Regions from separate parts of the Paenibacillus sp. J5 genome, predicted to be linked through region 4. Evidence: riboswitches for the same ligand, from Rfam matches in the RefSeq annotation. Region 4 holds a riboswitch; each other region holds the start of a gene.
What was found. A riboswitch is a leader RNA that binds a small molecule or an ion and turns the genes downstream of it on or off. The one in region 4 is predicted to bind cyclic di-AMP.
Positions count from the first base shown of each region.

Region 1 (7,757 bases), 290 kb from region 4:
CCTCCCGATTGATAATATAATGGTCATCGTCACGCCTACGACAGCGAGATAGACGCCCAGATCAAATATTACGGCGGTCGCCAGCTCCGTATCCCCGAGCAGCGGCAAGTAGAAATGGCCAAAGGCATGACTGAGGAACGGAGCGCCCAGCAGGAACGAGCCCGCTCCGGTTAAGACGGCGATGAGCAGCCCCGCCGCCGTCAGGCGCGTAAAATCGATCGGCAGCACCTGCTCGATGACATCCAGTCCGAAGGCAAGTGCCAGCAGCACGATAGCCGCCGAGGTCATCAGGCCCCCGATAAAGCCGCCTCCCGGACTGTTATGCCCCGCGAAGAACAGGTATAGAGAGAAGGCAACAATAATAAAAATGGCTACCTTGGAGACCGTCTTCAAAATCACATCATTGGATCGGTCGGGCAATCGAATATACCGCCCTGCTCCATTCCCGCTCTGTCCCACCGTGCCAGCGGCTCTCTGCTCGTCGAGACGCAGCCGGATCATCGCGTAGATACCGAGCGAGGCAATGCCAAGCACCGTAATCTCCAGCATCGTATCAAAGCCGCGAAAATCGACCAAAATGACATTGACCATATTGCTCCCGCCAGCGAGTCGGTAGCTCTCCGCAATGAAAAATTCCGAGATCGATGCGAAAGGACGCGCATCGCTCGCGCCAATCGCCAGCAAGGTGACGATTAGCCCTACCGCTCCTGCAATAAGCGCATTGGTGAACCTGAAGCTCCTTGTTGGCTTCTCCATGCTGCGCTTGGGCAGGTGATAGAAGCAGAGCAAGAATAAAGCGACCGACACGGTCTCAATGATCATCTGTGTCAAGGCCAGATCGGGAGCGCGGTAGAGCACGAACAACAGTGTAACCAGGTATCCTACCCCGCCCGTTGCCAAGATAGCGGCAACACGACCGCGAAGCAGCGGAATCGCCAGCGCAAGCAGCGCAAGGCCGATCGCAACGGCTGCTTCATAGATTGAGATCGGAGCCAGATCATCCATCTGCCGTGGCAGCCCATAGGTAGCTAGCATGGTGATGCCAAGCGATGCAGCAATGAATAGGAAAATGTAGAGCAAGTACGCCCGCAGCGAGCCGGTCATATAGAGGCCGGTGACCTTGCTTGAAGCGGAATGCAAGCGCTCCAGCCCCTTATCATACCCTCGGTTCAGATCGAGAAGCAGCGTCCACTCCTTATACTCAAGCCGCCTTCTCCGATACAGCCAGACGATTGCCGAGCCTGCCGCAACTACACCAAGTGTCATCCACACCTCTGCGGTCAGGCCATGCCACAGTGACAGTTGCACCTCATATTGCTCGCCTGCCGCCAGCAGGTACGGATGAATCGCAGCCATCGCCGGTGCCACAAGCGACCCGCCCAGCACATTCGGGAACAAGCCTGCCATGAGGGCGAGCAGACCGAGGATGACCGGGGCAGCCAGCATGCCGGCTGGCGCCTCGTGCGGCTGCGTCTCCAGCTTGTCCGGCTTCAGCTTCCCCCCGAAGGTGTTCACGAGCAGGAGCATGCTATAGGTGAAGGTGAACACACTGGCCACCCAGGCGATCACCGGAATGATCAGCCCCCACCCCTTTATATTCCACAGCCCGAGCTGCTGAATCTGCAGCACAGAGGTGAAGAACATCTCCTTGCTTATAAATCCCCCCAGCGGAGGCAAGCCCGCCATAGATGCTGTCCCGAGCAGCGCCACCGTGAAGGTGACCGGCATGATCGTCATTAAGCCGCCTAGCTTGCGTACATCTCGTGTGCCGGTCTCATGATCGATGATACCGACGACCATGAACAGCGCTCCCTTGAACAGCGCATGGTTCAACAGATGTAGCAGGCCCGCTGTCGTGGCCTTGGCGAAGAATAGCGCGGTCGCAGTATCTGCGAAGAAGGCCGAGGCTGATCCGAGGCCAAGCAGGCACATGACAAGTCCGAGCTGGCTGATGGTCGAGAAAGCGAGCATGGCCTTCAAGTCCTTCTGCTTGATCGCCTGATACGAGCCGTGGATGAGCGTGATCATCCCCGTTGTGGTGACGATCCAGAACCAGAGCGCCTCCGCGGCATAGATCGGGCTGAGACGGGCAACCAGATATAGCCCTGCCTTGACCATCGTGGCCGAGTGGAGATAGGCACTAACCGGCGTCGGCGCCTCCATCGCGTCCGGCAGCCAGATATGGAACGGAAATTGGGCAGACTTGGTACATGCGCCGAGCAGCACGAGCACCAGGGAAGGCACAAACAGGGCATCCCCCTGCAGCGAGCCAAGCTGAGCGATGATCTCGCGGACGCTGAACGTGCCAGCCATCACATACAGCAGCACAAACCCGGCGAACATCGCCAGACCGCCAAATACCGTAATCAGCAGCGACTTCTGCGCTCCATAGCGGGATCGGTCGCGGTGATGCCAGAAGCCGATCAGCAGAAAGGAAGCGATACTCGTCAGCTCCCAAAATCCGTAGAGAATCATCAAATTATCAGACAGCACCACACCTAACATCGCACCCATAAATAACAGCAAATACGAATAAAAGGAATGAACATCCTCCTTGTTGCGATCCATATAAAAGATAGAGTACAACGTAACCAGCGCGCCGATTCCGCTGATGAGCAGCGAAAAAAGTAGGGACAGCCCATCAAGATAAACAGCAAACGAAATGTCGATGAAGGGCAGCCATGGTATAGAAGCTGTAGTCGGCGCACTCTGAACCGATGCTATTTGTGAACAAAAATAGACAAATAGCAACAGCGGTATTGGGAATACGAGCCAACCGGCATGAGGAAGTGTCCGCCATTTTCGCGTCAATAAGACACACGCCGAGCCCGCGAGCGGCAGTAGAATAGATAAGTGCAGCAAAGACAAGTCCAATCCTCCTCTTGGATAAGTAATATTATCCATTATTGTTGATTAAAGGTACAAAAATACACAAAAAGAGCCCGCTTGTGGCAGGCTCCTCCATGAATTACGTATTGAATTATGATCGAGTTGTTCAAGCTTGTCCAAATGTACTAAAACCATCCTTATCAGTATAACGAGTCGGGCGCAGCTTGTAAAGAGCAGACAGGTATAGCCCTCGACCAAACGTGGCATCCTTGTAGTAAGCATTAGGAGGGATTCTCTATGCCAGACCACCAACTCATCAGCAGTCTGTTGCTTTTGGTAGGGATTTACGCAGGAGGGGGTCATGCTGAACCCCGTCAGTCGCAAGTTATAGCTGAGGGCTTCTCCAACCCGGGCATCTATAGCGAGCCCCAGCAGTTGGCCGCACAACCCCGGAAGGAGACGGAGCCTGACAGACGACCGTTCGCGCCAAGAGAATATGTGCGAATCATTAAGCCGCCACGCTAACGGTCATCCGATTAGCCCTGATCTCCAATAAGGAAGATAAAACGAGCTTGAGGCAGAAAACATAAATGCAGATCAATTAAGTTCACTTACATCGCCTTTTTCGGGCCAATACTGCTCTTTCAGGAGATTTACTTTTTCACGCAAGTGGCGTAATATAAGTGGCGACACGTCAACGCATATATGACGCTTAATCTTCCTTCAGGGAGAGCGGGGGAACCAACGAAGCTTAGTGCTTCAGGGGTGAATCTATTCGCTTGGTTCAAGAATAGACGGGCACTCTCATGCCCGAATCCGACAGCTAACCTCGTAAGCGGATGAGAGAGATGATCTTCCGGTTGTTTGCGATGCTGCAAGCCGGGAGCAGTTCTCTGCTCTCAGGCTTTTTTGCGTTGCCGGGCGAAGATTACAATTGATTGGCAGGAGATCAAAACGAGATGACAAATGAAAAAATTATGGTGTGTGTGCATTGCCATTCCAACGGGCATCAATTAATTGAACGCGGCCACGAGCTGTCCGAGCTGCTGCAGAGCAAGCCGCTGCATGTGCTGAGTATCGTGGATGCTGCGTATGATGAGCTGCATGCGGACAAACAATATTATTTGGAGCAATGGAAGAACAAATGCGAGGAGCTGGGCGCGGAGCTCACCGTCATTACGAAGCCAAACGCCAAGGCATGTGAGCTGGTTGCCTCTACAGCCAAAAATCTCGGTATTACCCAACTGGTCATCGGGCAACCCGTCCAGTCCCGCTGGCAGATGCTGACCCGAAGCTCATTCGTTCAGGAGCTGCTTCGCTGTGTTGAAGATGTGGATCTGCACATCGTCTCTTCAGAGCGAGTACAGGAGGCGGCTCATTATTCAGGTGCGCTGCGCCAGCATAATGGCATTTCTTAGTGCTCCAACAGGAGATACAAAATTTAGCTTTATTTCATAATGAACAGGAGCAGCCGCTCATCCAGCTTCCGGCTGCTCCTGGACTTTCCTCATGACATTTCCCTTTATACTGGTGACATATATCGTCCAGAGCTGAGCTCAAGCTCGGTGATCTGACCGGCGCGCTGAGACAGGAATTTTACGATCTGGCCTTCGGAACCCCACCATTCAATTCCGATCACCATCCCTTCGGCTGTGCGTGCTGCCAGCAGCACAGAGAACATGTCAGGCGTGACCTCCCCACCGTCGTCTACTCTCCATGTGCTGTTCTCATCATATGTGGCCGGGTAATCCATGAACATTAACTGTCCATTCGTTTCTATGGCCAAGCTAGCCAGCATGCTGTCCTGTTCGCGTTCGAATTGAATCAGATACAAGGATTGGCCTTCATCAATGGTGGCCAGCTTCCATGCCTGCTGCACCTTGCGTGACTTGGCAGCTTCGATCTGCTGCACCTTCTCCTGCTCTGCAGCCTGATCGGTCAATGGCTGTACGTTCAACACAGCAGATTGGGGCAATGCCTTTCCGTCCAGCAGCAGGTACGTAGCATTGGGCACAGCCTCCCCGTCCTCCACTTCAAACAATTCCCCCGCCCGATGCTTGAGATTATTGGCCGTTTGTCGACCATTATCTTGATCATCCCTCTGCTGAGTACCGACGTGCTTGACGGATAGACGCTGTCCTCCCTCACCGATGGCCAGCGTAATCGTGGCCGGGTTGACCGCCTCCATCGTAGGGTCCGGCTCTACGAGCAGCAATCGTCCTGTCTCGTCCGCATAGCCGAATGAAGCTACCTGTTGCAGCTCTTCCTCCGATAGGACGTCATCCTCCTGCTCTAATTCATCTGACGACGCGGTATCGGGCTCCGTTAAACCGCCGCCTTCTGCTGAAGGGGAGGGCGTTCCCTGCTCATTGGCAATTGGTACCGTGCCTCCCCCAGTGTCAATGGATTCGGTCTTTGGCTCGTTTGTGCAGCCTGCAAGGACAAGCGTCAATAGGCATACGAGAAGCCATTTCTTCATCACTACATCTCCTATCGTAATTAAATATATGTACCAACTTGGCAGTATCATAATTGACTGCCCTTAAGTTCTATTCATGTAGACGAACGGGGAGGGTGCGAGGTTTCCGCCAAGCATAAACTTGTTGACAGGACAAACAGCGCACACGAGCATCAAAGAAATATGCTTCCTTGATTTGATGCCGTCTGCGCTTGATTCGCTGCTCCTATAGCTGGCTGTTGTTAGAACAACTTGCTTACCTGTTGCTTCACATCGATCAAAATCTGCTTCAATGCCTCTTCTCCTGCCGATGGCACACTTCCATACAACAGATGACCCACTGACTCGATGCCCGTAAAGGCAAAAATACCTGTAGTCGAAGTAAGCTTTAATGCCTCCGTCATGCCACTCTGATCATAATATTCTTTTGGTGTGCCATAAGCCTGCCTGTCCGTTGTAATTGTCTACATAAATCTCGCGATTAGTTCTTTCAACCTTTCTTCAGCGCAGCCATCGCCAAAGATCGTTATGGTTCCTGTGTCCGATTGTGTACGGATCAGTCTTCCCATCCCCTGCTTGAGCCTTAGTGACATATATGGAAAATCCACCTGTTCAAACGGATCGTCCGCTTCTTGCCGAAGGGCGGCAAATACAGCATCATGGGGCGGGAATGGCAGCGACCAAACCATGACATGCGACAAGGACGGCCCTGGAATATCCAGCCCCTCCCAGAGGGTGACGGCACATAATACACTCTGTACATCCTGTTGGAATTCATGAATGAGATGGCTGATCTCGGCTGTCCCTTCGAACCATATGTTCCGTGCCGTCCGTAGCGGTGAATCGCGAAGCGCCTGTCTGAACTGCCCCAGCTCCTCAAAAGACGGGAACAAGAGCAAGGCTCCGCCTCCATCCTCCGCTTCCAGCCGCTGATACACCTTATCCAGCTTATGCTCCAGGGATGCTTGCTGAACAAGCTCAATCTGCACCTGTTCCTTATAGTTGTATGGAGAGGATACCGAAAATGAAAGATAATTAGTTACACCAAGTCCTTGCGCAATATAGTCAAATGAGCCGTTCACCGACATGGTCGCTGAGGAGAACACAATCGGCATCGGCTTGGCAAACACCTTCTCATGCAACACCTCTTTGACCAGCTTGGGCATAATGACCAGTGTCAGCCCATCCTCGCCATCCGTCAGCCACACAATCAACTGTTCCGGCCGCTGGAACAAGGACAGCGCAACCCCGATCATCTCCATATGCTCTTCAACAATCTTCAGTTGATAGCCATCCAACGAGAACAAGCCGCTCTCAAGCGCCACTTCCTCCTCAATCTGCGCAATCCGTTCTCTGAATTCGGCAACGGCTCGCAGCAAGCGCTCATGGAGCAATACCTCCCGCCGATCAGAGCCGGGAACAACGCGGCTATACTGACCCAGCAAGTCAAATAGCGCTTCGCTGCATGTAATCGAGTCCTCTATAGCCTGGGCAAGCTGCTCCCGTACCTCGCCTTCGAGCAGCCTTACAATAATCTGTTCATACACCTGGTGCTTGAGTTTATACGTCAACGCTTTCTGAGAAGCCGTCTCCAGCAGATGCCCCTCGTCAAACACAACAGCGCTGTGCTCGGGCAATAACGGCAGTTGTCCTTCTCGCTTGCGGCTGTCATAGGTCCATACATGCTCCATATAGAAATCATGCGAGCAAATAATGAGATCCGTTGCCTTGCGATAGTGGTCGCGGGAGATGCTCTGCCCGCATCGATGGCGCTGGGGACAGATGAGGCAATCCTGGAAGATGTCCCATGAAATTCGGCTCCACTCCTGGTCATCCAGCTCCGGGTATTGCTGCCTGCTGCCATACGGAGTGAAGGTCTGCAAAGCAGCCGGCTTGTGAACGAAGTCAGGAAGACCGGTATAGATGGGAAGATAACGTCCTGCGGCAGCATCCTCTCCCTGGAGCTGCGCATCCAGCTTGTTCAAGCACACATATTGGTGGGGGGACTTGGCGAGCCGGGCATCCACCTGCAATTCAAGATAGCGGGCCAGCTTGGCAATGTCTCCCTCCGGCTTCACCAACTGCTCAATTAGCGATTCATCCGCGCAGGCAATAACCGCTGGCTTCCCAGTATATCTGGCGTAGAGCACAGCGTATAGCAAATAGACCAATGTCTTGCCCGTCCCGACACCCGCCTCGGCAAATATCGTCTGTTTGTTGCTGAAGGCCTGCTCTAGTTGAAATGCCATATAGATTTGCTCGTCACGAATATCAAAGCCCGCCTCAGGCAATCGTTCATAAAATACATCTGCAATCCAGTCGCTTGCTTGCTGGACAAACGGCTGACTTGGATCATAAGAGAAAGGATAGTTGTTCAATCTGGCTGTGCCTCCAAGCTTTTATACGTCATTCCTGTCCATTATACAGCACAGCAACTCTCTTGTCTCTGGTGGAGGAGGGCTTCCCTCAT
Region 1 covers NZ_JBUEDD010000002.1:52,880-60,636, reverse strand. Annotated here, with positions in the region: gene ACY1JZ_RS03000 (Na+/H+ antiporter subunit A) at 1-2,868, opposite strand, end outside; gene ACY1JZ_RS02995 (hypothetical protein) at 3,127-3,354, shown strand; cyclic di-AMP (ydaO/yuaA leader) riboswitch at 3,529-3,682, shown strand; gene ACY1JZ_RS02990 (adenine nucleotide alpha hydrolase family protein) at 3,789-4,247, shown strand; gene ACY1JZ_RS02985 (hypothetical protein) at 4,352-5,308, opposite strand; gene ACY1JZ_RS02980 (hypothetical protein) at 5,530-5,691, opposite strand; gene ACY1JZ_RS02975 (ATP-dependent DNA helicase) at 5,752-7,665, opposite strand.
Region 1: it holds a riboswitch for cyclic di-AMP, as region 4 does, so the genes downstream of both, ACY1JZ_RS02990 (adenine nucleotide alpha hydrolase family protein) here and kimA (potassium transporter KimA) in region 4, are expected to answer to the same signal.

Region 2 (7,757 bases), on a different contig from region 4:
ATCATCCTGGAGCTTCACCGATGCAGCTTGAAGCGTCATCAGCGGCCAACATGAAAAAACAGACGGAGCCGGATGGTTTCCGGCACCAGTCTGTTCTTCGGTTATTTCGGGAGGCGGCATCCTCGCGCAGCTTATGGGGAAGCGGACAGTAGCTGGCCCGCTTCGTTCTTCCAGCGCTCAACATAGCTGCCGGTGGCCCACTGCATCATGATGATCGATTCGTTATCCTTGAGCTTCAGGGTAAGCGCCGGCTTATCGGCAAGCGCCCAGCCATTGAGATAGAAGGCGACCGCATCGTTGGTTACGACAGCCACGGTCTCACCTGCGGGGGAGGAATAAGCATCGGTAGCCTTGGGCACACGTTCCCAGATTTCCTCCCACGGGGCGCTCAGCCGGTCGAAGGATGCGACCTTCTCTGGCGGAGCGGCAGATAGCTCCCGCAGTTGCATTTCATTCGTTCCCTCGACTAGCGCTTGTGCTGTCCAGCGTCCCGGCTTCCGCACCAGCGTCCACTGGCGGGGGCTGAGACCTATGATCCGGTCCGCGGAGAAGAAGTCGGTCAGCGGAATATTCAGCTCGGAGGCTGCGGCGAAGGCCAGCGTGCGGTTTACTGCGAGCTGTTCGATATTTTTGATCCAGACGTAGGAGCGCGCGCCAGCTCCTCCAGATCGGCTCTCCACCTGCTGTTCTACAGCCACATACCGGTTGCCCGCAAATGAGAGTCTCTCCATCGTGAGCGTGTCCAGTTGAGCGATATTGGAGGTCAGCTTGCTCTTGACATCGCCTGGACTCTGCTCCAGGCGCTTCGACTCTGAGGACTGCTTACCTGCCGGGGCAGCGGATAGAATCTGAACCTCCTTGCCGCCATGCGACTTCTTCTCGGTGTCAATCTCCCAGAAGCCCATCTTGTACGGCATCAATATTCCCTCACTGCTGGAGATTTCCTTCAGCTCCCCGTTGTCAGGCGCAACGAGTACGGTGCGGTACTCGCTATACGGGTAATGATCGCTATCTCCAGTGTGGTCAGACCGCAGGCCGATCAGCAGCGCTGACTTGAAGACCGGCTGCTGGTCAGGCACGCTGCCATCAGGGGTGACTCGCGCAGCGTTCCCCAGCTTCGGCTGCTCCGCCAGGGGGGAGCCCGGTTGGCCAGACCCAGCGTCAGGCAGCCCATTCGTCAGCACCAGGAGCAACACGAGCGCCACAGCGGCCACTCCGCCCAGAAGCGGTGCGCGCAGCCAGGTGCGCGAGCGCCGCGGCTGCTGCTCCTCCAGTTCGCTGACGCGTCGCAATATGGTTTCCTGTAGAGCTTTATCAAAACCACGATGCTTCAAAGGAGGGGCTTCAAGCGGTTTAAGCTTATCTTTATCGCTCGGATGCATGATGGTGTCGCTCCTTTATTTGGGATAGTTTCGTGCGTGCATGATGTAATCTGGACTTGACCGTGCCCTCGCTGACCTGAAGCACCTCGGCAATCTCCTTGAGAGACAGTTGGTTGTGCGCATACAGGATCATGGCCTCGCGGTTTTTGGGCGGAAGCTGCAGCACCATATCCCACATCTCGCTGGTGGCCTCGGTCTGCAGCGCTTCCTGCTCGGCGGACAATCCGGTCTTCGAATCGCTTGCGAAGTAATCCACGAGCGTAATTCTGCGGAAGTAGGCAGAGCGCTTATAGTCCAGCACCGTATTGCGGGTAATCGTAAGCAGCCATGTTTTGATGGAGGCCTCGCTGCGGAAGGTGAAGAGGTTTTTGAATACCTTGATAAATACCTCCTGTGTAATATCGTCGGCAACCTCCCATTTGCGGGTCATGCTGTAGGCGTAGTTCCAGACATCCTTGCCGTAGGCGGTCATCAGCTCGTTAAGAATCTCGGTCTTGTCTTCACTATCGTTCAGCGCTTTTAAGTAATCAAATTGGGTATCGGAACTCAACACGGCCACCTCTATCTATAGACGATGTATTCGTCTTCTCGGTTCAATTATGAAGAATGAAATGGAGCGTACCTCTGGCAATGCCGCTTGCCCCTGTACTGATTATAGGCTAACAGGCAGCAAATTCAAAATAAGGAAGGAGGCGTTCCATCCATCTTCGAGAGGCGCCAAGCTACTGAAGCATGAAGCGGTATACCTCCATGGCGCGCGCCCGAGATGCCTTCAAGTCAACGATTGCATCGGGCCTGGGAAGATGAATCTCACGGTCAGACAAGTGGCCAAGCTCGGGCAGCCAGCGGCGGATGTAGTGGCCATGCGGGTCATGGGCGGCAGATTGAGAGCTTGGGTTCATAATGCGGAAGTAGGGAGCCGCATCGTAGCCAAGGGAGGAGCTCCACAGCCAGCCCCCGCGGTTGAGGATATGGTCGTAATCCGACAACTGCAAGCGGAAATACTGTTCCCCAAGTGTAAAGGGACAGAGCAGGTTCTTCGTCAGAAACATCGCCGTCACCATGCGGAGACGATTAGGCATCTCGCCCGTCTGATTTAGCTGCGCCATAGCGGCATCGATGATCGGGATGCCTGTCCTGCCTTGCGACCAGGCAGCAAAGTGCGTCTCCTGCAGTGCGGAGAAGTCATACTGCTGCTCTATTGTGAAAAATCGCTCATTATGAATCGCCTGATACAGATAAAAATCACGCCATGCCAATTGGCGAATCCACGCTTCTCCGCCAGGCTGCAGAGACGCTGCCTCATAGGCCTCGCGGACGGAGAGAGCCCCGCTGTTCACATAGCGGGAGATGCCGCTAGTGCCTGGCTCGGCGAAGGCATCCCGGCTCTGGTCATAGCGATGCAGCCGCTCGTGGATGAAGCTCTGCAGAGCCTGTGCTCCGCTGCATACTGTCCGGCCGCCTGCCATGACGCGCTGCCTGGCTGCAGAGCAGGCAGCCTGAATGGGAGCGGGCAAGCCGAAGGCCTCCAGCACACTGGCCTCCAGCTCAGCAACCGTATGCAACTGCTTCACCGTGATGCGCGCTCGCCCCGGATAATGCTGCTGCATGAAGCTGCTCCACTTGCGGTAAAAGGGAGTGAACACCTTGTATGGCTCGCTGCGTCCCGCATAGTCCTGCAACTGAGACAGTGGCGCAAGCGGCAGGTCATCCAGAAAAACAGCGGGAATCGAACGGATGGTTGCCGCCTGCGTCAGGGCGGCATCCCGTTGCCTGGCGTAGGGTGTATAGTCAGCATGTGCGACGAGGCCTTGAACAGGGTAAGCATCCATTACGGCAGCGGCGACTGCGCTTGGCTGTCCCCAGAGTAGGTGCAGTGTCTGTCCCGCCTGGGCATAGGCATGCTCCAGCAGGACGGCGTGCTCCAGAAACTGCTGCCCACTATGTGCCACCAGCCGCTCGGCGGTGAGCAATTGCGGGTCGAGGATGAGCAGATGAATGCCGGGAAGTCCGCGGCGATGAAGAGCGTCGAAGGCGCGCAGATCGTAGGTTCGCAGATCCTTGCGGTGGATAAATACATACATGAGCGTTGCTCCTCCTGGTTAAGATGGTGCCTGATGGCTGCAGGCGCGGTGAGAGCGGGCAGCCGCGATATAGCTAACCGCCTATAGGGTGCGTTCGCACACAAAAAGAAAACCGCAAAGCCTGAGGCTGCTGCGGTTTCAATATAAACAATGCAAAGAATTAGTCCGTATCTCCGCTGGTGTCAAGCACTTCATCCGAAGGCTCGTCAGCATATTTTTCAAACGTATCAGTGTCCATCACGCGGCGCGCGGTCACGTAACGCTTGACATAGTAGGATTCGCTCAGCTTGCTGATGGTTACACCTTTGCTGGACGAGGAGTGGGCGAACTTGCCGTCTCCTACATAAATTCCTACATGGGAAATGCCTTTTCCGCTTGTGTTGAAGAATACGAGGTCGCCAGCTCTCAGATCATCCTTGTCCACTTTCTTCCCGATCTGAGCTTGGGAGGACGAGGAACGTGGCAGATCAAGCTTGAACTGTTTGAACACATACGAAGTAAAGCCGGAGCAGTCGAACCCTTTGGTTGTCGTGCCGCCGTACTTGTAAGGTGTACCGATCAGTTCGTCAATCGCATCATCCATCTTGGAGTTTGCAAATGCGGAGCCTGCCGAGAAGGACATAAGGACGAGCAGAGCTAGCAGGGACAGAACGGCTTTCTTCAAAACAAAAAAACTCCTTCCGATGCCTGCGAGGTTAGCTGTGGGGTTCGGTCGAAGGCTCCCTATGATACCCTCAGGCCAGCGCTCTATCTTCTCTTGCTGGTCGGGATCAATTCACCCAGAGTGGTTCCCCCGCTCCCTGACCGGTTCATCAGGGATTCGGCAATGTGTTAGTCGGCGGGGCGGGCTGCAAGGCAACATTGCGCTGCGGCTCGCCCACGCCAGGCGTGCAGAGGTACAGATGACTGATGTGAATGAAGAACGGACCATCTGCACTTATGTACTCGCTATGTATTCGCTTCAATCGCCACTTTTCCTGCTTTGTTCACACAATGTTCACATTTTTCCTGCAACTTATTGCGGCTATTTGACGTATTATGCCGCCAGCAATCAGTGATTTGGCATCATCGTGGTTGATTCGCCCGCCGCGCGAAATTTGTCGAATCGCGCTGCTCTGTCACCCTCCGGGAGAATGCAAAAAAGTTGGATGAAAAACGATCGTTTTTCATCCAACTTATTCATTTGCGATCGGTTAGACATCCGTCCTTCTTAACGTGTTACTCGCTGTGCTGACGGCTCTGCCACGCCTGATATTGGGAAGCCATCGTCCACACCTTGAGCAGCGACCGAATCAGATAGAAGGCCTGGTGAAGGATTAAGGCGAGCAGGCCCGCCCAGATCATCGATACAGCGGAGGCAACCAGCGACAGCAGCAGGCTTACTCCCAGCAGAGCAAGCGAGATAGCTGCCAGTGGCAGCAGCGACTGCAGGGCGGAGGTTATCGATGCGCTCCAGCCTCTGCGGGCGACGATGCCGAACTGCGCGGCGCGGAACAGCAGATGGAGCAACCCGCCCCACAAGAGCCAGCCGCATAGATAGGGCAGAGCGTTCAGCAGCAGTTGTTCGCCAGAGCCGCTCGTATGCAGCAGTCGGGAGGCGACCGGCAGCAGCCACCATACCGGGGCAAGCAGCAACGCCATCTCCGCGGCATAGAGCGCCATCATGGGCTTCCAGACTCGGCGGATGCCCCGAAGAAAGTGCGTGCCCCGGTCATCGCATGTATGGTGCAGCGAGTAGGCGAGCCCGGCCTGAATGAATGGTGTGAGCAGCATACGCGCGGCCAGCAGCCCGACCAGCATCCATAGATAGGGCTCGATGATCTCGGTCTTGGTTAGTTGGAACTGCGCCTCCAGCAGAAACAGACGGACGGAGCTGTTGTCCGACATCGAGTCCGGGTACCGCTTGAGCAGGGGGATGACTACAGATTGTACAGCGCGGTAGAGGAAGAAGCCCCACAGCAACTGATACAGGAACAGCATAATAATGACAGGGAAATGCTTCAGCGACAGTCTCCAGCCTTGCAGCAAATGCTGTTTCATCTCTCTCACCTCACCAGCTCAAGGAGCCTAGCAGCCCCTCGATCACTTTGACGATGCCCAGATTCCAGCGGGTGCTCGAAGACTCCAGCACCTCGGACTTCAGGAAATTATTGATACGCTTATTGTCCAAGACCATCGTGTGCTGCGGGTCAACGACAGCGAAGGCGAGCGGCGCGGTATGCAGCAGCTTGAATTGAATGTGGCTACTTGCGCCATCCCAGGCCTTCGAGAGCGCCGTCCCGTCCTTGAACTGGAATAGAATAGGGATTTCTCCGTAATCGCCGCCGTTTTTGCGAATGACGACGATGGATTCATACATGTCAGTGCGCTGCTGCTCGGCAGGCCGTACCTCGATCGATTCCACCGAGAAATCTGCGGTCAGGCTGCCATAGACGTATTGGCGGAAATAATCATCCCATTTCTTGCGTGTAACCTGTTCAAGGGTTTTCTGAAAGTCGGCTGTAGACGGGTGCTTGAATTTGTATTTTTGAAAATAGGTTCGCATTATTTTGCGCATCGTCTTCTCGCCAACCTGCTTCTCTATATCGACCAGCACCAGCTTGGCTCGCATGTATACATTTTCCGCATAATGCTCATGATCGCGGTAGGACCATGAGAGCAGCTTGAGCGGGGCCGGATGGGTCAGGTAGCTGGCCTCGACCAAATGCTGTGGGGCAACGCCATATTCACTCTCCATGACCTTATCCTCGGAGTAGGAGGTCAAGCCTTCATCCAGCCATGCCTCTTCGAATTCATTGGTGGCCACCATCCCATACCAGTACTGATGGCCGATCTCATGAACAATCACCCGCTCCAGCTCATAGCCGGGGTTGTCGGTGTCGGCCTCAAAGGCGGTGACGAGCGTCGGATACTCCATACCGCCAGCGCCGTTGCCTCCCTTGGGGGGGACGACGATCGACAGGGTGGAGTACGGGTATTCGCCATACCACTGGGCATACTTGGCCAGCGCCGACTTGGCGGCATGCAGGTAGCGGTCCTTGAGATTCTCGTGCAGCGGGTCGAGATAGAGCTTGATTCGGACGCCAGGTACGCCCGGAGCAGAATACGGCTCCTCGGCATAGATGAAGTCCGGCGAGGCCGCCCAGGCAAAGTCATGCACATCATCTGCATAGAATTGGTAGGTTTTGGTCTTCCCGTCATCGGTCGCCGGCTGACTGGGAAATCCGGTGGCGGCCACGGTATAACCGGAAGGCACACTAATCTTGACGTTATAGATGCCAAAATCGCTATAAAACTCCGAATTGCCGTGATACTGATGAATATTCCAACCCTCTTGAGCGCGTCCGCGCGTACCGGCTGTCTCGAATTTGGCTAGCTTGGGGAACCATTGACCAGCCATAATGAAGTCGCCCGCATAGCCCATACGGGCAAAGACCTGCGGGAGCTTCACCTGAAAGCCAAGGCTCAGCGTAATGGAGGCGCCTGGAGGCACTGGCTCCGGCAGCCGCAGCTTCGCCAGGGTACGATCCTGCTCATTGCCATCGTCGGGCTGTACATAGTGAAGGCGGGGGAGCAGGCTCTCGCCCTCGGTCGTCGTCAGCGATTCCAGCTTCATGAAGCCATAGCTGCCAGCGGTTGCCTTGTCCTGCCGCAGCTTGCCGCCCGACTCGCGCATGAAGGTCGTTCGTGGAGATTCAAAGGCATTCGGATACAGATGGAAATACAGCTCGGACACCTCCCGCTTGCCCGGATTCGTCCAGGTGACGGTCTGCTGCCCATGCAGCAGCTTCTCATCGTTGTGCAAATGCACATTAATATGATACTCTGCAACGCGAGTGCTCAGCGGCTCCGGCTTGGGCGGGGGCACGGGCTGCTCGGTAACCGTGGCTTCAGCCATACGGGAGGCAGGTGGGGCAGGCTCCGGCTTGGCTGCGGCCGGGAGAAGCTCAGGCTTCGGGTGGAGCATGGTGCTGTCGGCAAGGCTTGAGGCGGGCGGGGCTGCGGGCGCGAAGGCATACGTATAGGCAGACTGCCAGGCGTCGCCAAACCCCTGCTGGAGTGAAGCTCCGATGAGTATGGCCATCAGGATGGCGGCTACTATTCCTTTGGTTCGGCGTGGGATCATTCGTCTATTACCTCCCGTTGACAAGCATCTACAGCATGTATATGTTGGCTTTTCACGGAATATTAGCTAAAATGGAATTATTGTGAGGACAGCCTGCGGCCTGGACATTCAGGAACCGCAGTGGCATATACAATGCAAGGGGAAGGGTGTGTCTGTTATGACGGA
Region 2 covers NZ_JBUEDD010000011.1:56,543-64,299, reverse strand. Annotated here, with positions in the region: gene ACY1JZ_RS19610 (hypothetical protein) at 132-1,292, opposite strand; gene ACY1JZ_RS19605 (RNA polymerase sigma factor) at 1,366-1,932, opposite strand; gene ACY1JZ_RS19600 (cryptochrome/photolyase family protein) at 2,105-3,466, opposite strand; gene ACY1JZ_RS19595 (C40 family peptidase) at 3,627-4,130, opposite strand; cyclic di-AMP (ydaO/yuaA leader) riboswitch at 4,136-4,302, opposite strand; gene ACY1JZ_RS19590 (hypothetical protein) at 4,279-4,431, opposite strand; gene ACY1JZ_RS19585 (hypothetical protein) at 4,685-5,506, opposite strand; gene ACY1JZ_RS19580 (M1 family metallopeptidase) at 5,517-7,592, opposite strand; gene ACY1JZ_RS19575 (YwhD family protein) at 7,750-7,757, shown strand, end outside.
Region 2: it holds a riboswitch for cyclic di-AMP, as region 4 does, so the genes downstream of both, ACY1JZ_RS19595 (C40 family peptidase) here and kimA (potassium transporter KimA) in region 4, are expected to answer to the same signal.

Region 3 (7,757 bases), on a different contig from region 4:
CACAAATATATCTACGTGCAGGACGAGCTGATCTGGGATTTGATCAACACGAAGGAGTTCCAGCGGCTGCGGCGCATCCGACAGCTCGGCACCTCCTACCTTACATTTCATGGCGCGGAGCACAGCCGTTTCTCCCATTCGCTGGGTGTATATGAGATTACCCGCAAGATCATTTCACAATTTGAACGCAACGGGTATGCCGATTGGCCGCGCGAGGAAAAGTACGTATCCCTCTGTGCAGCACTGCTCCATGATCTGGGACATGGCCCTTTCTCCCATTCCATTGAGCAGGTCTTCGATCTGCACCATGAGGGCTGGACATGTCGATTCCTGCTGGAGGATACGGAGGTCAATCGCGTGCTGCGGCGTGTGTCGGAGGATCTCCCCGAGCGGGTGGCCGCTGTCATCCGCAAGACCTATGACAAGCCAATCGTCATCAGTCTCGTATCCAGCCAGATGGATGCGGATCGAATGGATTATTTGCTGCGGGATGCTTATTTTACCGGGGTCAACTACGGCACGTTCGATCTGGAGCGCATCTTGCGTGTGCTGCGGCCTCATCAAGGGAAGATCGTCGTGAAGGAAAGCGGCATGCATGCTGTTGAAGATTATTTGATGTCCCGGTACCAGATGTACTGGCAGGTGTACTTCCATCCGGTCACTCGCAGCTCTGAGATTATATTGCGTCAAATATTCAGGCGGGCGAAGGAGCTGTACCACGAAGGCTATCGCTTCACCTATCTGCCGCGTCCCATGCAGCGGCTGCTCATGGACGAGCTGTCACTACAGGATTATTTCCTGTTGGACGAGGCGATGGCGCAGACGGCATTCATACAGTGGACGGAGGAGGCAGATCATCTGCTGTCCGATCTATGCCTTCGTTTCCTTCATCGGCGATTGTATAAATATATAACCATGGATCAAGAGGATGAAGCATTGTGGCATGAGATTCGCTGTGATTTTGCCGCTGCCGGATTGCGGCCGGAGTATCATCTGGAGATTGACTTCCCGTTCGATCTGCCCTACGATGTGTACCAGCCTGGCAAGGCAGAGGGGGAGGAGAAGCCGCCTATCCTGCTCTTGGGTATGAATCATCAATTGTCTGAAATATCGGGGAAGTCTGACATTATTCGGTCTATTACAGGGCTTCATCTTGGAAAATATCACCTATATTACCCGGACGATCTGCTACGTGCCCATGCGAACAAGCTCCGTCCCTCCATTCGCGAGTTGTTCGGTGTATAGCTTGTATTTATAGAAGAAAAGGGGTTTTAACTTTGTTGATTGATACACATGCGCATCTGGATTCCGCCCGTTTCGACAATGATCGTGAGCTCGTCCTGCAACGAGCCAAAGAAGCCGGAGTGGAGCGAATATTAAATGTTGGATTTAACCGGGAGACCATCCCTTCGACAATATCTCTAGCAGAAGCCCATGATTCGATCTATGCGATTGTCGGATGGCATCCAGTTGACAGTATTGATATGCAGCCCCAGGATTTGGACTGGATTCGAGAGCTATCGAGTCATCCGAAAGTAGTAGCAATTGGTGAAATTGGATTGGATTATCACTGGGATACGTCCCCAAAGGACGTGCAGCATCGTGTATTTAGAGAGCAGATAAGATTGGCAAAGGAGGTAAATAAACCAATCGTTATTCATAATCGCGATGCCCATGAAGACATTGTGCGCATCCTGAAGGAGGAGCGCGCGGATGAGGTCGGAGGGGTCATGCACTGCTTCTCTGGAAGCTGGGAAACAGCCAAATTATGTCTGGATATGAACTTCTATATTTCCTTCGGCGGACCGGTGACATTCAAGAATGCAAGGGTACCCAAAGAGGTCATGGAAAGGGTTCCAATCGATCGTATATTGATTGAGACAGACGCTCCTTATCTCGCCCCTCATCCGTACCGCGGCAAGCGCAATGAATCGGCTTATGTACGTATGGTGGCGGAGGCCGCAGCAGAAATTAAAGGGATAACTTTGGAAGAGATTGCTAAAATTACGACCCGAAATGCAGAGCTTTGTTTTCGTCTACCTCAAAAATAGAAAAGAATCTGAGAAATAAAGACCTATGGGGTGATAAAACTCAATTTGTTCGGTGAATTTGCATTAATATTGCGAGTTTTTCCTGAAAATTCGTTTAAATCGCATTTTTAATGATCTTTACAATGGGCCACGAAAGAGGGTATGATTTTTCTCAGAGCTTGAATATGTATTGGATTTCCAATTTTGCTTAATTCCTTTGTTCGGTCTTACGGCGTGTCCGAAATCGTGCAAAGGAAGCGGGGGAACCATTGTTGTTCAGGGGTGAATTTGGTACGTGTCCGGAAACCTTCGCATCCGGTTCGAACCGATAGGGCGACTCTCTTGCCCGAACCCGTCAGCTAACCTCGTCAGCATGTAAGAGAGAGATCAACCTCGTGCCCACAATCCATGGTGAATACAACTTGCCTGGAAGCCACGAAACAGATCCTCTGTCGCGGGCTTCTTTTTATTTTTGAATATCTATTCAGAGGGCGACATAGGGTTAATCATGGAGGTGGGGAATCGGCGAGCTACTAGGAATGCGTGCTTGCACGCTAATCTACAATAGTCGCGTCATTTGAGATCATGCGTAACAGTTGACGGCGGGGCTATGAAGGAGGACCGAGGAAGTGGGCATGTTCCAACTCAAGGATACCCATGATAAACGATCATCCAGCATGTCTTTCGCATTGCGATGGAAGCATGAAAATTTGCGTTTGATTGTTCTAAGTGCTATTATCTCAATCGCTATGACTTTCATGTTACTGGTGTTGCTGTACGGTACGGCTTACAAGAGCGTATCGCTCGTAGTCAATGGACAAGAAACCGTTGTTTCGACGAAACAGTGGGTCCTGCAGCGCCTGTTGGATGAACAAGCTATTACAGTCGGGGAACACGACAAAATCTCGATGCCGCTTGATGCGGACATCAAGGACGGGGCCCGGATTGTAATTGACCAGGCTATACCGGTGACGGTTAGGGCAGACGGTACAACGAAGACATTCTACACCACAGAAAGAACCGTGAAAGCGGCGATCGAGGATTTGAATATTTCGCTTTCAGACGACGATAAGATCATGCCTGCCTTGACAGAAGAGCTAGAGGCTAATGAGACCGTATCGATCGTTCGTGTAGATAAACAGGTTGCCAAGACAGAGCAGTCGGTGCCGTTCGAAGTGGTGAAGAAGAATGATCCGACGCTCGAGGAAGGCAAGGAGAAGGTCGTACAGGCCGGCAAGGAAGGTCTGCTCGTGGAACAATACGAGAAGGTCTATGAGGATGGTCAGCTCGTATCAGAGAAGCTGGTTACGAAGACCATCGAGTCGAAGAGCGTTGATCAGATCATCGCCATCGGCACGAAGAAGAAGCCGGAGGTTATGGTTGCTTCCGCGGACGCAGGTACTGGCGCAGCGCAGACCGTAACCAAGTCAGGCGTTACCTTCAAGGCGAAGAAGGTGCTCAAGAGTGTAACACTGACCGCTTATTCGGCGGGTGTAGCTTCGACGGGCAAGGATGAGAGCCACCCGCTGTATGGCATTACAGCCTCGGGAGCGACGGTGCAGGAGGGACAGACGATTGCTGTCGATCCTGATGTCATTCCCATGGGCTGGTGGGTATACATCGAAGGGGTGGGCTTCCGCCGGGCAGAGGATACCGGAGGAGCTATTAAGGGCAACAAGATCGATGTTTACTTCGATAGTGAGTCCCATGTGAAGAAGTTCGGTCGCAAAAAAGGGCATACCGTGTATGTGATTGGCCCTAACAAGCCCAAATCGAGTTAATACCGGCGGTGCCTCAAGCTCTGCAAGACTTTTTATTGACTGTGCTCTAATCATATCGTAATTTCGATGCAAATATGTCATGATAAGAAGAGGCGATGCCTCTTCTTTTTTTGATTGATAATTAAAGCTTAGACGGACAGAGGGAAGGTTCAAATGATTAAGGAAGTTATCGTTGTAGAGGGCAAGGATGATACGATTGCGATAAAACGAGCGGTCGAAGCCGATACGATCGAAACGGGCGGCTCTGCGATCGGGGAGGCTGTGCTGCGTCGAATCGAGCTGGCTATGGAGCGGCGGGGGATCATTATCTTCACCGATCCCGACCATGCCGGAGAGCGTATCCGCAAGATCGTAGCGGCCCGGGTACCAGGCTGCAAGCACGCCTTTCTCGCGCAGGAGGAGGCGCTGTACAAAGGGGATATTGGCGTGGAGAACGCCTCGCCTGAGGCAATCGTGCGTGCGCTCAGCAATGTTCGGACAGAATATACGGAGCAGATGCAGCCGTCCACGCCGCAGATCGAGTGGAGTGATCTGGTGGACGCCGGTCTGCTCGTTCACCCGGATGCGGCGCGCAGAAGGCTGCTGATGGGCAATCTGCTTGGCATCGGATATGCCAACGGCAAGCAGTTCTTCAAGCGATGCACCATGTTCCGCATCTCGGCAGAGGAATTTGGCGCTGCGCTGGCACAGATGGAGGAGACGCTGGGGCAATCAGAACAGGATTAAGGGGAGACAGGGATGAGCAAGCAGGTGGGACAGGATGCTGCGCTTCAGGTGGCTACACCGAAGCGGACGAAGGAGATTATTGCAAGGCACGGATTCTCGTTCAAGAAGAGTCTGGGGCAAAACTTCTTGATCGATCAAAATATTCTCGATAAAATCGTGGCGGCTGCTGAATTGGACAAGACCAAGGGGGCGCTGGAGATCGGGCCTGGCATCGGCGCGTTGACCCAGAAGCTGGCCGATGCGGCCAAGGTAGTGACAGCGGTCGAGATTGATAACCGTCTGATTCCGATTCTCTCGGAGGTGCTGGAGGGCCAATCTCATGTGGAGGTCGTCCATGGCGATGTGCTGAAGCTGGATCTGCGGGCGCTGATGGAGCGGCGCTATGCAGATACGACGGGGGTCAGCGTAGTCGCCAACCTCCCGTATTATGTGACGACGCCGATCCTGATGAAGCTGCTTGAGGAGCGGCTGCCGCTTGAGCATATCGTGGTGATGATTCAGAAGGAGGTGGCCGAGCGGATGGCCGCACGGCCAGGAGGCAAGACCTATGGGAGTCTCAGCGTGGCGGTGCAATATTATTGCGAGCCGGAGCTTGTCTGTACGGTGCCGCATACGGTATTCATCCCGCAGCCCAACGTAGACTCGGCTGTCATCAAGCTGTCGCTGCGCAGCGCGCCGCCCGTACAGGTCAGTGACGAAGCGTTCTTCTTCCGCGTCGTGCAGGGGAGCTTTGCGCAGCGTCGCAAGACGCTCAGCAATAATCTGGGCGCGCTCGTGGGCAAGGAGCATCGCGAGGCGCTCCAGCAATTACTCAACGGCTGCGGAGTGGACCCTGGACGCCGCGGCGAGACGTTGAGTCTGGAGGAGTTCGCGCGCATCAGCGAGGCGCTGCTGGAGAGCGGTCTTGTTGCACAGATCAATTAATATTTAAGATCACCAATCCGGCTATTTGCCCATAGGATAGACGAAGAGGTGATCTATTCATGAAGCCAGGCGATCTGGTCGTGCGCCATTCCTACGGCGGCGATGTGTTGTTCCGTATCGAAGCTGTTCGTAATGCGTCCGCGATATTGAGGGGGGCGGATTACCGTCTGCTGGCGGACGCCCCGATGAAGGATTTGTCGATTGTAACCCACCCTGAACTGACGGATGCATCCAAGCAGGTTCGCATTAAGGAAGCCCAGACAACAGACCGGATACAGCAGCAGCAGCTTCATCAGCAGATGAGCTGGATTGACCGTCAGAGCCAGCCGGGACAGCCCTCCTATTTTGAGGTGCCAGGTGTGGTGCTGCATCTCGATGGCGATGCCAATTATATGAAGAAGAGCATGCAGCTCTATTCGACGATGCGCGTGCCTGCGCATGGCATCTATGTGCATGAATCGCGTATGGCGGAGATGGTTCATCGTCTGCTGCCGCAGGTGAAGCCGGACATTATCGTCATTACCGGTCATGACGGCGTATTGAAGCATCGCAACCCGCAGAGCGGATATTACAGCCTGGGCGGCTACAAAAACTCCCAAAATTTTGTTAATGCCGTGCAGGTTGCCCGGGATTATGAGAAAAGCATGGATGGACTCATCGTGATTGCAGGTGCCTGTCAATCCCATTACGAGGCATTGCTGCATGCGGGAGCGAACTTTGCCAGCTCGCCTGGCCGTATCCTGATCCATGCACTCGATCCGGTCTATGTGGCGATCAAGGCGAGCTATACGCCGTTCAAGGATACGATCAATCTGCCGGAAGTGATTAGCGGAACCATCAGCGGCATGGATGGCGTAGGCGGCATTGAGACACGTGGTCGATACCGGTTGGGACTGCCCCGTCCCAAGGCGCAATCGCAGCCGGCGGCAATGCCTTATTCAAGCATGCAGGCATAGTAAGAGGGCTGCATTCGACCTGCTGCCGGCTGAGCTGGGTTGTCTGTAGCCCAAGCAGCAGAAGAGTTAGCTTTCCTGGGACGAGGAGCTCGTTTCGGGAGAGCTTTTTGCTATGCGTGTTCAAGCGCGCCGATGGAATCTTGTTCTGGGTTGGCGTCTGCTTCATTTTCATTGGTATCGCAAGAAAAAATAAAAAAAGTTCATTGACAAAAACTTTAGAATACTGCTATAATATTTCCTTCGTTTGACAAGCCCCCTCTTTTTGGGTATAATGAATAAGGAAAGAGGTGGTTGTACACAATGGCAAAAAACGCGCTGTTGGAAATCAAACGCAGTTTGGAAGTCCATGTCGGGTCAAAGATCAGCCTTCGTGCTAATGGTGGCCGAAAGAAGACCATTGAACGTACCGGTGTGTTGGAAGAAATCTACCCCTCTGTTTTTATCGTCAAGCTAGACCAGGATCAGCATGCCTTCAAGAGAGTGTCCTACAGCTACGCAGATATTCTGACGGAGTCTGTCGAGGTAACGGTATGTAACGATGATGGACAAGTCAAGATCAGCTACCTGCAATAACATAATGCCTGCTATCGACAGTACAGAGTTATTTCCTCTGTACTGTGTTTTTTTTGTATATAGGGGTTTGGAGGGCAAAGCTGATGTCCATTGCGAATAGCGGAGGAGGACACAGCGCATTCTAAGCCTGAGCGCAACTGTGCTGAATTATTGCGCCGGAGAGGAGGGCTTGATTCCTGATGAGCAGAAGAAGGCGTTCTGTCATGTCGGAGAACCTGAAGTATGAGCTGGCGAAGGAGCTTGGCTTTTACGATACCGTTCAGAAGGAAGGCTGGGGAAGCATCCGCGCCAAGGATGCCGGCAATATGGTCAAACGCGCCATCGAGCTTGCAGAGCAGGCGGCATCCAGAACACCCCGGCCGTAATAAGGCCCCATACCTTGCTGTAAGCTTGAAAGCTAGGATGGACCCGCTCAGTATGCTGAGGGAATCCATCTTAGCTTTTCTTGTGCCCTTTTGTTATAATATGTGAAGTTGTAATTGATGACGAGCGGGTGACAAACATGAAGATTTATGAAAAAGCTCCAGCAAAGATTAACTTGCTGCTCGATGTGCTGCGCAAGCGTGAGGACGGCTTCCATGAGGTCGAGATGATTATGACGATGGTCGATCTCGCAGATCGGCTGGAGATGGAAGAGCTGCCACGGGATACGATCATTATATCGAGCCAGGCAGGCTACATCCCCCTGGACGAGAAGAACCTGGCCTTTCAGGCAGCCAGACTCATTAAGGAGCGCTACGATGTCCGCAAGGGAGTCTACATCCATC
Region 3 covers NZ_JBUEDD010000019.1:52,322-60,078, reverse strand. Annotated here, with positions in the region: gene ACY1JZ_RS25325 (HD domain-containing protein) at 1-1,245, shown strand, start outside; gene ACY1JZ_RS25320 (TatD family hydrolase) at 1,278-2,051, shown strand; cyclic di-AMP (ydaO/yuaA leader) riboswitch at 2,256-2,419, shown strand; gene ACY1JZ_RS25315 (resuscitation-promoting factor) at 2,660-3,811, shown strand; gene rnmV (ribonuclease M5) at 3,965-4,537, shown strand; gene rsmA (16S rRNA (adenine(1518)-N(6)/adenine(1519)-N(6))-dimethyltransferase RsmA) at 4,550-5,461, shown strand; gene yabG (sporulation peptidase YabG) at 5,521-6,417, shown strand; gene veg (biofilm formation stimulator Veg) at 6,718-6,990, shown strand; gene ACY1JZ_RS25290 (small, acid-soluble spore protein, alpha/beta type) at 7,170-7,355, shown strand; gene ispE (4-(cytidine 5'-diphospho)-2-C-methyl-D-erythritol kinase) at 7,493-7,757, shown strand, end outside.
Region 3: it holds a riboswitch for cyclic di-AMP, as region 4 does, so the genes downstream of both, ACY1JZ_RS25315 (resuscitation-promoting factor) here and kimA (potassium transporter KimA) in region 4, are expected to answer to the same signal.

Region 4 (7,757 bases):
GAGCAATCTGCTGTTCGGATGCGTCATCCTGACGATTCTGGTACCGCCGACGACGATACTGATCCCGATGTATCTCAATCTGAAGGATTTCACCCTGTTCGGCATCATTCCGCTGATTACCGGCAAACCGGTGAATTTGCTCAATACGTATTGGCCGTTCATCTTAACCTCGGCCACGGCGATGTCGTTCAAGGCAGGCTTGTTCATCTTCATCTTCCGGCAGTTCTTCCGGGGCATCCCGAAGGAAGTGGAGGAGGCGGCGTATGTGGACGGGGCTAATGTGACCAAGACCTTCACCCGCATCATGCTGCCGAACTCGCTGCCATCCATCCTGACGGTCAGTCTGTTCTCATTCGTCTGGCAATGGAATGACAGCTTCTATACGACGACTTATCTGACCTCAAGCAAGGTAATGGCTACACAGCTCTCGTCCTTGCCCTATAATTTGCAGCGGCTGCAAAATGGCGGCTCGGCGGAGGATCCGTTCTACCTGAGCATGGTACAGGATACAGGGATTCTGCTGGCTATTCTGCCGCTAATTATCATTTATCTGTTCGTTCAGCGTCATTTTGTAGAGAGCGTGGAGCGGACGGGAATCGTAGGGTAACAGCAGCAAGCTGGATTGCTGCGGTCTCCATAGTGTACTCATCGCAGGGGAGAACTACCTGATACTTGCGGTGATTGTGATGGGGGGATGGTTAGGACCGTCGATGGCTGGATCGACATGAACAAGAGGCGGTGCCAGGGTGTTGACCACCCTGCACCGCCTCTCTTCGATAGAAGAAGTATCCGTCACCCATGTAATCTTAATGGGTTCCCGTCACATCAAGCGCAATGTTCGCTGCGTCCTTATGGAAGGTAGAGGCCGCGATCCTGTCCTGGAGCTTCGTGTAGAACAGCTCCTCATCCAGCGGCAGCTCTGCCCAGTCATCTGTCCAGGCGGAGAGGTGCATTGCATTGGAGAGAGTCAAGCCGTGAATTCCCTCGATACCGGGAGCGATGAGTTCCGTTCCATTCCGAATCGCCTCTACCCAGTTTCTCATAATCCCCAGATGCTGTGAGTTATCTCCATAGGCGGGGATGTCGCATTTCCAGCATTCCGGGCTGCCGAATCCGCCTTTGAATTCCCGGTTGAATTGGCTCTCGGGCACACGGAGTCTCCAGAAGGTGAGCTTGTTGTCCTCGATGACAATTTTGCCGCGATCCCCGGTGACCTCCAGCCGGTTCGTGCCTGGCGCTTCGCCTGTTGTCGTGACGAACAGTCCGGTGGCGCCATTGTCATATTCCACATACGCTGTAACGTCGTCCTCCACCTCAATATTGCGATATTTGCCAAAAGACATGAAGGCCCGCACCCGCTTGGGCATCCCGCACATCCATTGCCACAGATCGAGCTGATGCGGATCCTGGTTGAGCAGCACGCCGCCGCCTTCTCCAGCCCAGGTGGCGCGCCAGCTACCGGAATCATAATAGCTCTGTGGCCGGTACCAATTCGTAATAATCCAGATCGAACGCTTCAACTCGCCAAGCTCTCCTGAGTCAATCAAGTCCTTGAGCTTGCGGTACAGCGGATTGGTGCGCTGATTGTACATAATGGCGAATACTTTGCCACTCTTCAGAGCGACCGCATTCATCTCGGCTACTGCCTTGGTGTAGACGCCTGCCGGCTTCTCAATCAACGTATGAAGACCTTGCTGGAGAGCTTCGATTGCCAGCGTCGGGTGATCATAATGCGGCGTGGCGATTAATACGGCATCCACAGTCCCCGAGCGGAGCAGCTCCCCAGGCTGATCGAATCGCGCGATGTGCTCCCCCAGATGCTGCTGCGCCCATTCCAGTCTCTCAGGACGCACATCGCATACAGCGGTCAGCTCGGCATGAGCCACCTTGCCCGCCATGAGCTCTCTGGCATGAGCGGAGCCCATGCTGCCGATGCCGATGATACCGATTCGTACATGGTTCATATTCAAGCCTCCTCCCGGTGATGCTCATCCTGTATTTCGCTTAGCAGCTTCTTGATCGCGTGTACAGCCACAGCGAACCGCTTGGCAGATCCCTCTGGCAGCGCGTACCCTGGAGAATCCGCTTCCAATCTGGAGAAATCCGAATAGGACCACAGATGCGGCTCCAGGGACAGGAAGCCATCGTAACCGCTTGCGGATAGTCGCTGCAATATTTCTCTGACATGGCCGTCGCCGTCCCCGGCTGGCACGACGGAGCCGTTCGTGCGCAGGGCGTCCTTAACATGGATATAGGCAATATGCTTCTCCAGCAGCTCATACGCGTCAGGGTAATTGACGACGCCGCATTGGACGAAGTTGGCGAAGTCGAAGATGAGCTGCACCTGATCGCTCTGCAGTGATTGCACAAGATCAAGACAGCGTTCGGGGGTGTCGCCGTAGATGCCATGCTCATTCTCATGCAGCAGCACCAATCCACTGCCCGCTGCCGCCTGGACGAATTGGCTCCAGCGAGCGATCACCTCATCACGATAGTCTTCCGGGGCCTCTCCCTTGGGAATATAAAAGCTGAACATACGGATATAACGGCACTCCAGCAGCCTTGCGAGCTCTACAGTATGCTTGAACTGTTCAAGATGAGGCCCGAATTCGTCCGTGATGCCAATCTTGCCTGTAGGGGAGCCTAAGGCGGATAGCCTGAAGCCTCTTGCATCCAGAGCGCGCTTAATTTCTCTGGCTTCGTCTAATGTGTAGTCTACAATCAGCCTGCCGCCCACCCCGCGCATTTCAATATGCTTGATGCCGTGCTGTTCCAATACATCCATCTGAGTGTTCAGATCGGTATCGATCTCATCTGCGAAAGCGGATAATATAAATCGACTCATAGCATCCCTCTTCTCCTCATATTCATGTTGGGTTCCATTGCCGTTGAACCTCGGGAATCACTGCGGACTCTTCCATCATAAAATTGAGCGACAAGGATGTCTATGTAAAAACACAACATCATTTGCACTAATTGAATACGTTCTCAAAATAGGGAATGAATTCTAAGCTTCAGTGTAATTAGGAAGGAGAGGCGCATTCTTCTCCCTGTGCAGGGCAAGCCTGGGTAGCGTTCCATGAGCCGGAAAGCTAAGCCAGGCTGCGCCCGAAGCATGGAGGATCAGCAATGAACGTGGCCGCGCCGCTACCGCTTCAAATGATAGGGCACCGTCGTGACCACAATATCCTGCTGCCGGAACAGTTGCGCCCGCAGGAGCAGGCTGGTCTGATTATGGAGCATGGCATGCCACCAACTGCGCGTAATGAATTGTGGAATCAGCACAGTCACGGGGCCATGCTCCGGCGATTTGGCTTCCACCGTGTGAATAAACTTGAGCAGCGGGCGAATGACGCTCCGGTAGCTGGAGCGGATAACGACGAGTCTGACGCCGGGATTCCATTGCTCCCATTTGCGTTCCATCGCCTCAAGCTCCTCATCACTAAAGCCGACATAGACGGCGACCACCTGATCGCTTAACGAACGGGCATAGCTGAGCGAATGCATGACAACCCGCGTAATGCCGGCAACAGGAACAATGATCGTTCCCTTGGCTATATACGGCTTCTCCTTCTCAGGCTCGATGCGTAGCTCCTCGGCTATGTTGCTGTAGTGCTGGTGAATACGATAGAACAACAGGATGACAAGCGGCAAGAACACAAACACGACCCAAACCTGGCTCCACTTGGTGAAGATGAAGATGAGCGTAATGAACAAGGTCGTCAGCATCCCGATCGTATTCATGATCAGCTTGGGTACCCAGCCAGCCGGCTTCAGGCGAAGCCATCTTACGATCATCCCGAGCTGTGACAGGGTGAATGGAATGAATACGCCGACGGCATAGAGCGGGATCAAGCCCTCTGTCTCTCCTCCAAACGCGAGGATGAGTGCGGCGGACAGGACGCCCAGGAACACGATGCCGTTCGAGAACCCGAGTCGGTCGCCGCGCACTGTGAATGCCCGCGGCATATATTTATCCTTGGCCAGCATGTAGGCCAGGAGCGGGAAGGCAGAATAGGCGGTATTGGCAGCCATAAACAAGATAAGGGCCGTCACGCCCTGAATCATATAATAGAAGATATTGCGCCCAAGCACCGCCTCTGCGATCTGCGAGACGACCGTAGATTTGGCATTGGGGACAATGCCGTAGCCGTAGGCGAGCAGCGTGATCCCCATAAACATCGCACCCAGCAGCACGCCCATCATAACGAGAGTGGTCGATGCGTTGCGGGGCGCAGGCTCGCGAAAATGCGGCACCGCATTGGACATCGCTTCGACGCCGGTCAGAGCCGAGCAGCCCGAGCTGAACGCCTTCAGCAGCAGGAAGAGTGTGACGCCATGCAGCGCAGCTCCAGCTCCAGATGATGCTGAGTGCATATCCCCACTTAGAAAACGAATCGCTCCGGTCACAAGGAGGGCGAAGATGGCGATGACGAACAGGTAGACAGGGATAGCCAGCACGCTGGCAGATTCTGTTACACCGCGCAGATTCATGATGGTAAGAAATCCGATCATGATCAGCGCGATCCCCACTCGGTCATCATGCAGCGCGGGAAAGGCGGAGACGATCGCATCGGTCCCCGCTGACGAGCTCACGGCGACAGTCAAGATGTAATCGACGAGCAGCGAGCCGCCCGCGAGCAGGCCAGTTGCCGTGCCCAGATTGTCTTTGGCAACGATATACGCACCGCCTCCAGTCGGATAAGCGGCGATCGTCTGGCGGTAAGACAGGATGAGAATCAGCAGCAGCCCAAGCACTGCGACAGCGATCGGCAGCGAGTACCAGAGTGCGGCAGTTCCAGCCAGCAGCAGCACGAGCAGAATCTGCTCCGTGCCGTAAGCGACCGAAGACAGGGCATCGGACGAGAGGACGGCCAGCGCCTTCAGCTTGCCGAGCTTTTCATTGGCCAGGGCGCTGCTTTTCATCGGTCGTCCGATAAACAGCCGTTTCAATTGAGTAACCATCGGTATTTCTTCCTCTCTTGACGCTTACGGGGTTAGCTGACGGATTCGGGCCTGAGGAGGCAGCCCTACGCCACGGCTTGCGCCTGACGATTCACCCCATAGGCATGAATGCAGAGCGTTTCCTCAATCGCGCTCGCATCGCTTGCCTGTTCGGTTCCCCCGCTCCTGCATGATTGCAGGACTCAGCGTTCTTGCAATATATGTTACGAGATGAATGATACGCCTTGTGAGCAATAACTGTAAAGGTTCGGGAAGGGGTGAAAACGGCTGAAAAAGCGAATTTAATGCGAAGAAATCGGTTACAACGGGGGAGCGCCGCTGGCGCGCTTGCATTTGGTTGCAATCTCGCCAGCTTTTGCGCTTGCTGCTGCTATGCTTGTTGTGTGCTGCGATGCTTCTCTGGCTGCTTGCTGCCAATTCGAAGCTGAATCACAATCATCACGATGACCAGGATTGCCAGACCATAGATGGCAGACGTATAGCCTCCGAATCTGTCGTGCATCACGCCGACAAACAGCGGCCCGAGTGAGGCAATCATGTAGCCGCCAGATTGGGTCATGGCAGACAGTGAGCTTGCTTCCTCCGCATCGGCCGCCTCATCGATCGGCAGCATCAGAGCGATCGGGAACAGTCCTCCAGCACCTAGCCCCAGCACGATGGCAATCAGCCATGGCGATGCGTGCAGCAGCAGAAGCAGCAGACCGATCAGCTCCAGGAGCGAGCAGGCAACGAGCCATACGCCACGGCGCTGATAGCGGCTGATGAGGAGTGGCATGAGCAGGCTCATCGGAATCTGCACCACGGTGAATAGCGTCAGCACCGAGCCGGCTGTCTGCCTGCTGGCGCCCATCTCCTCCACGATCGGTGCGAGCCATGCCGTCATCGAATAGAAGATGACAGCCATCAGCCCGAAGAAGCCCGTCAGCAGCCAGGCGCGCTTGCTGCGCAGCGGCAGTCCGGCACGCTTGGCTTGCGGCGTCGTCTGCACAGCGGGCTCATCCGAGCCAGCTACCCGCTGCTTCGGCTTGATCGGCCGCCACCAGAATAGAAGAGCGGCGAAGGCGAGCACCGACCAGGAGGCAGCGGATGCCTGCCAGGAATCATTGAGGGCGGATTGCAGCGGCACAGCCAGCGCGGCGCCGAGTCCCGCTCCGATGACCAGTGACATTGAATAGACACCGACGATAGCGGTGGGATTGTCAAAATGGCGCTTGACGAAGCCGGATAGCAGCGGTCCTGTAATCGCGATGCCGATCCCGGCGACAAGAGCGGTTAGCAGCAGCATCCAGCCCGTGGAGGCGACGAATCTCGCCGCGGTAGCGCCGCCGATGAGCAGCAGGCAGCAGGCTACCGTCCGCTCCAAGCCGAAGCGGGAGCTGAGCTTTACGGCTGCAGGGGCGAAAAAGCCCATGCACAGTACAGGAAGCGAGGTCAGCAGGCTGGCGAGTGCTCCACTCATGCCAAGCGACTCGCGGATCGTTTCGAGCAGCGGCGAGACAGATGAAATGGCCGGACGAAGATTCAGTGAAGCAAGGAATAAGGCGGTTAGCAAAAATAGAAAACGCATGGCTGTCTCATCTCCATATGATGTATTGCATCGCATCCGTTTATCCGCACAACACTGGCTGTGCGATGGATACTGTAGCATCTTCAAGTGTATAGGGAAGAATATGATTGATCAATATGATTATTTCTATTATTATCATAGATACAATCAATGATTCGGAGGGGATGAGCTTGGAAATTCGCCAGCTCCGTTACTTTATGGCTGTATGCGAGGAGATGCACTTCACGAAGGCCGCGGACAAGATCGGCATCTCCCAGCCGACGCTAAGCCAGCAGATACGAGCATTGGAGGATGAGCTGAACATCCCGCTGTTTGATCGGCTAGGCAAAAGGATTGCCCTGACAGAGGCAGGCAAGCTGCTGCTGCTATACAGTACCCAGATTGAGCGCAACCTTCAGAATGCGCAGGAGGCCATTGCAGAGCTGCGGCAGATGCAGCGCGGTGTGTTGCGAATCGCTGTGCTGCCGTCCGATCTGGACTATCGGATTACCGAGCTGCTGACGACATATCACAGGGAATATCCGACCATCAAGCTCCAGGTGATCGCCTCAGTCGAGATTGTGCAGCAGGTGCTGGACAATGAGGTCGATCTGGGAATCAGCCTGGAGGGAGAGCCGGATGAGAGGCTCGTAAGCATCCCGCTATGCAGGGAGGACTATGTGCTGGTCGTCTCTGAGGGCCATCCGCTGTATGGCAGACAGCAGCCGATTATGCTGGAGGAGCTGAGGACACTACCAACGATTATGTATCCGCAAGGGTATATCGGTCGTGACATTGTCGAGCAATATACACGTCGACGCGGCTTCTTGCTCAACACACAGATGGAGACGACCTCGGCAACCTCGGTGCTTAGTCTCGTCAAGGCGAACCAGGGGGCGACCATCCAGCCTTGGCCGCTTATCGTTCAGATGGGCGATCCTGCGTTGCACTGTGTTCCCATAATTGAGGAGACGCCTTGTCGGAAGCTGGAGATTATCCATCGTTCAGATCGTTATATGGGGCAGGCAGCGAGGCAGTTCATGCAGCGTGTGATCCGCTTCTTTACGTAAAGAGGCAGACTATTGACAACGAAATTAATAATCGTTATCATTAAGCGAGCAGATGGAAAGGATTGCTTGCGCTCGAATTCGTTTCGGCGCGAAACGAAGCTATGCCAGCCCAAGCCAGTACCCGGTTGAACATGTCGACCGGGGATTCGTGCTGAGCTTGAAGCTGCTGGCATGAG
Region 4 covers NZ_JBUEDD010000002.1:344,305-352,061, reverse strand. Annotated here, with positions in the region: gene ACY1JZ_RS04085 (carbohydrate ABC transporter permease) at 1-607, shown strand, start outside; gene ACY1JZ_RS04080 (Gfo/Idh/MocA family protein) at 807-1,964, opposite strand; gene ACY1JZ_RS04075 (sugar phosphate isomerase/epimerase family protein) at 1,967-2,845, opposite strand; gene kimA (potassium transporter KimA) at 3,148-4,965, opposite strand; cyclic di-AMP (ydaO/yuaA leader) riboswitch at 4,973-5,163, opposite strand; gene ACY1JZ_RS04065 (MFS transporter) at 5,336-6,532, opposite strand; gene ACY1JZ_RS04060 (LysR family transcriptional regulator) at 6,649-7,581, shown strand.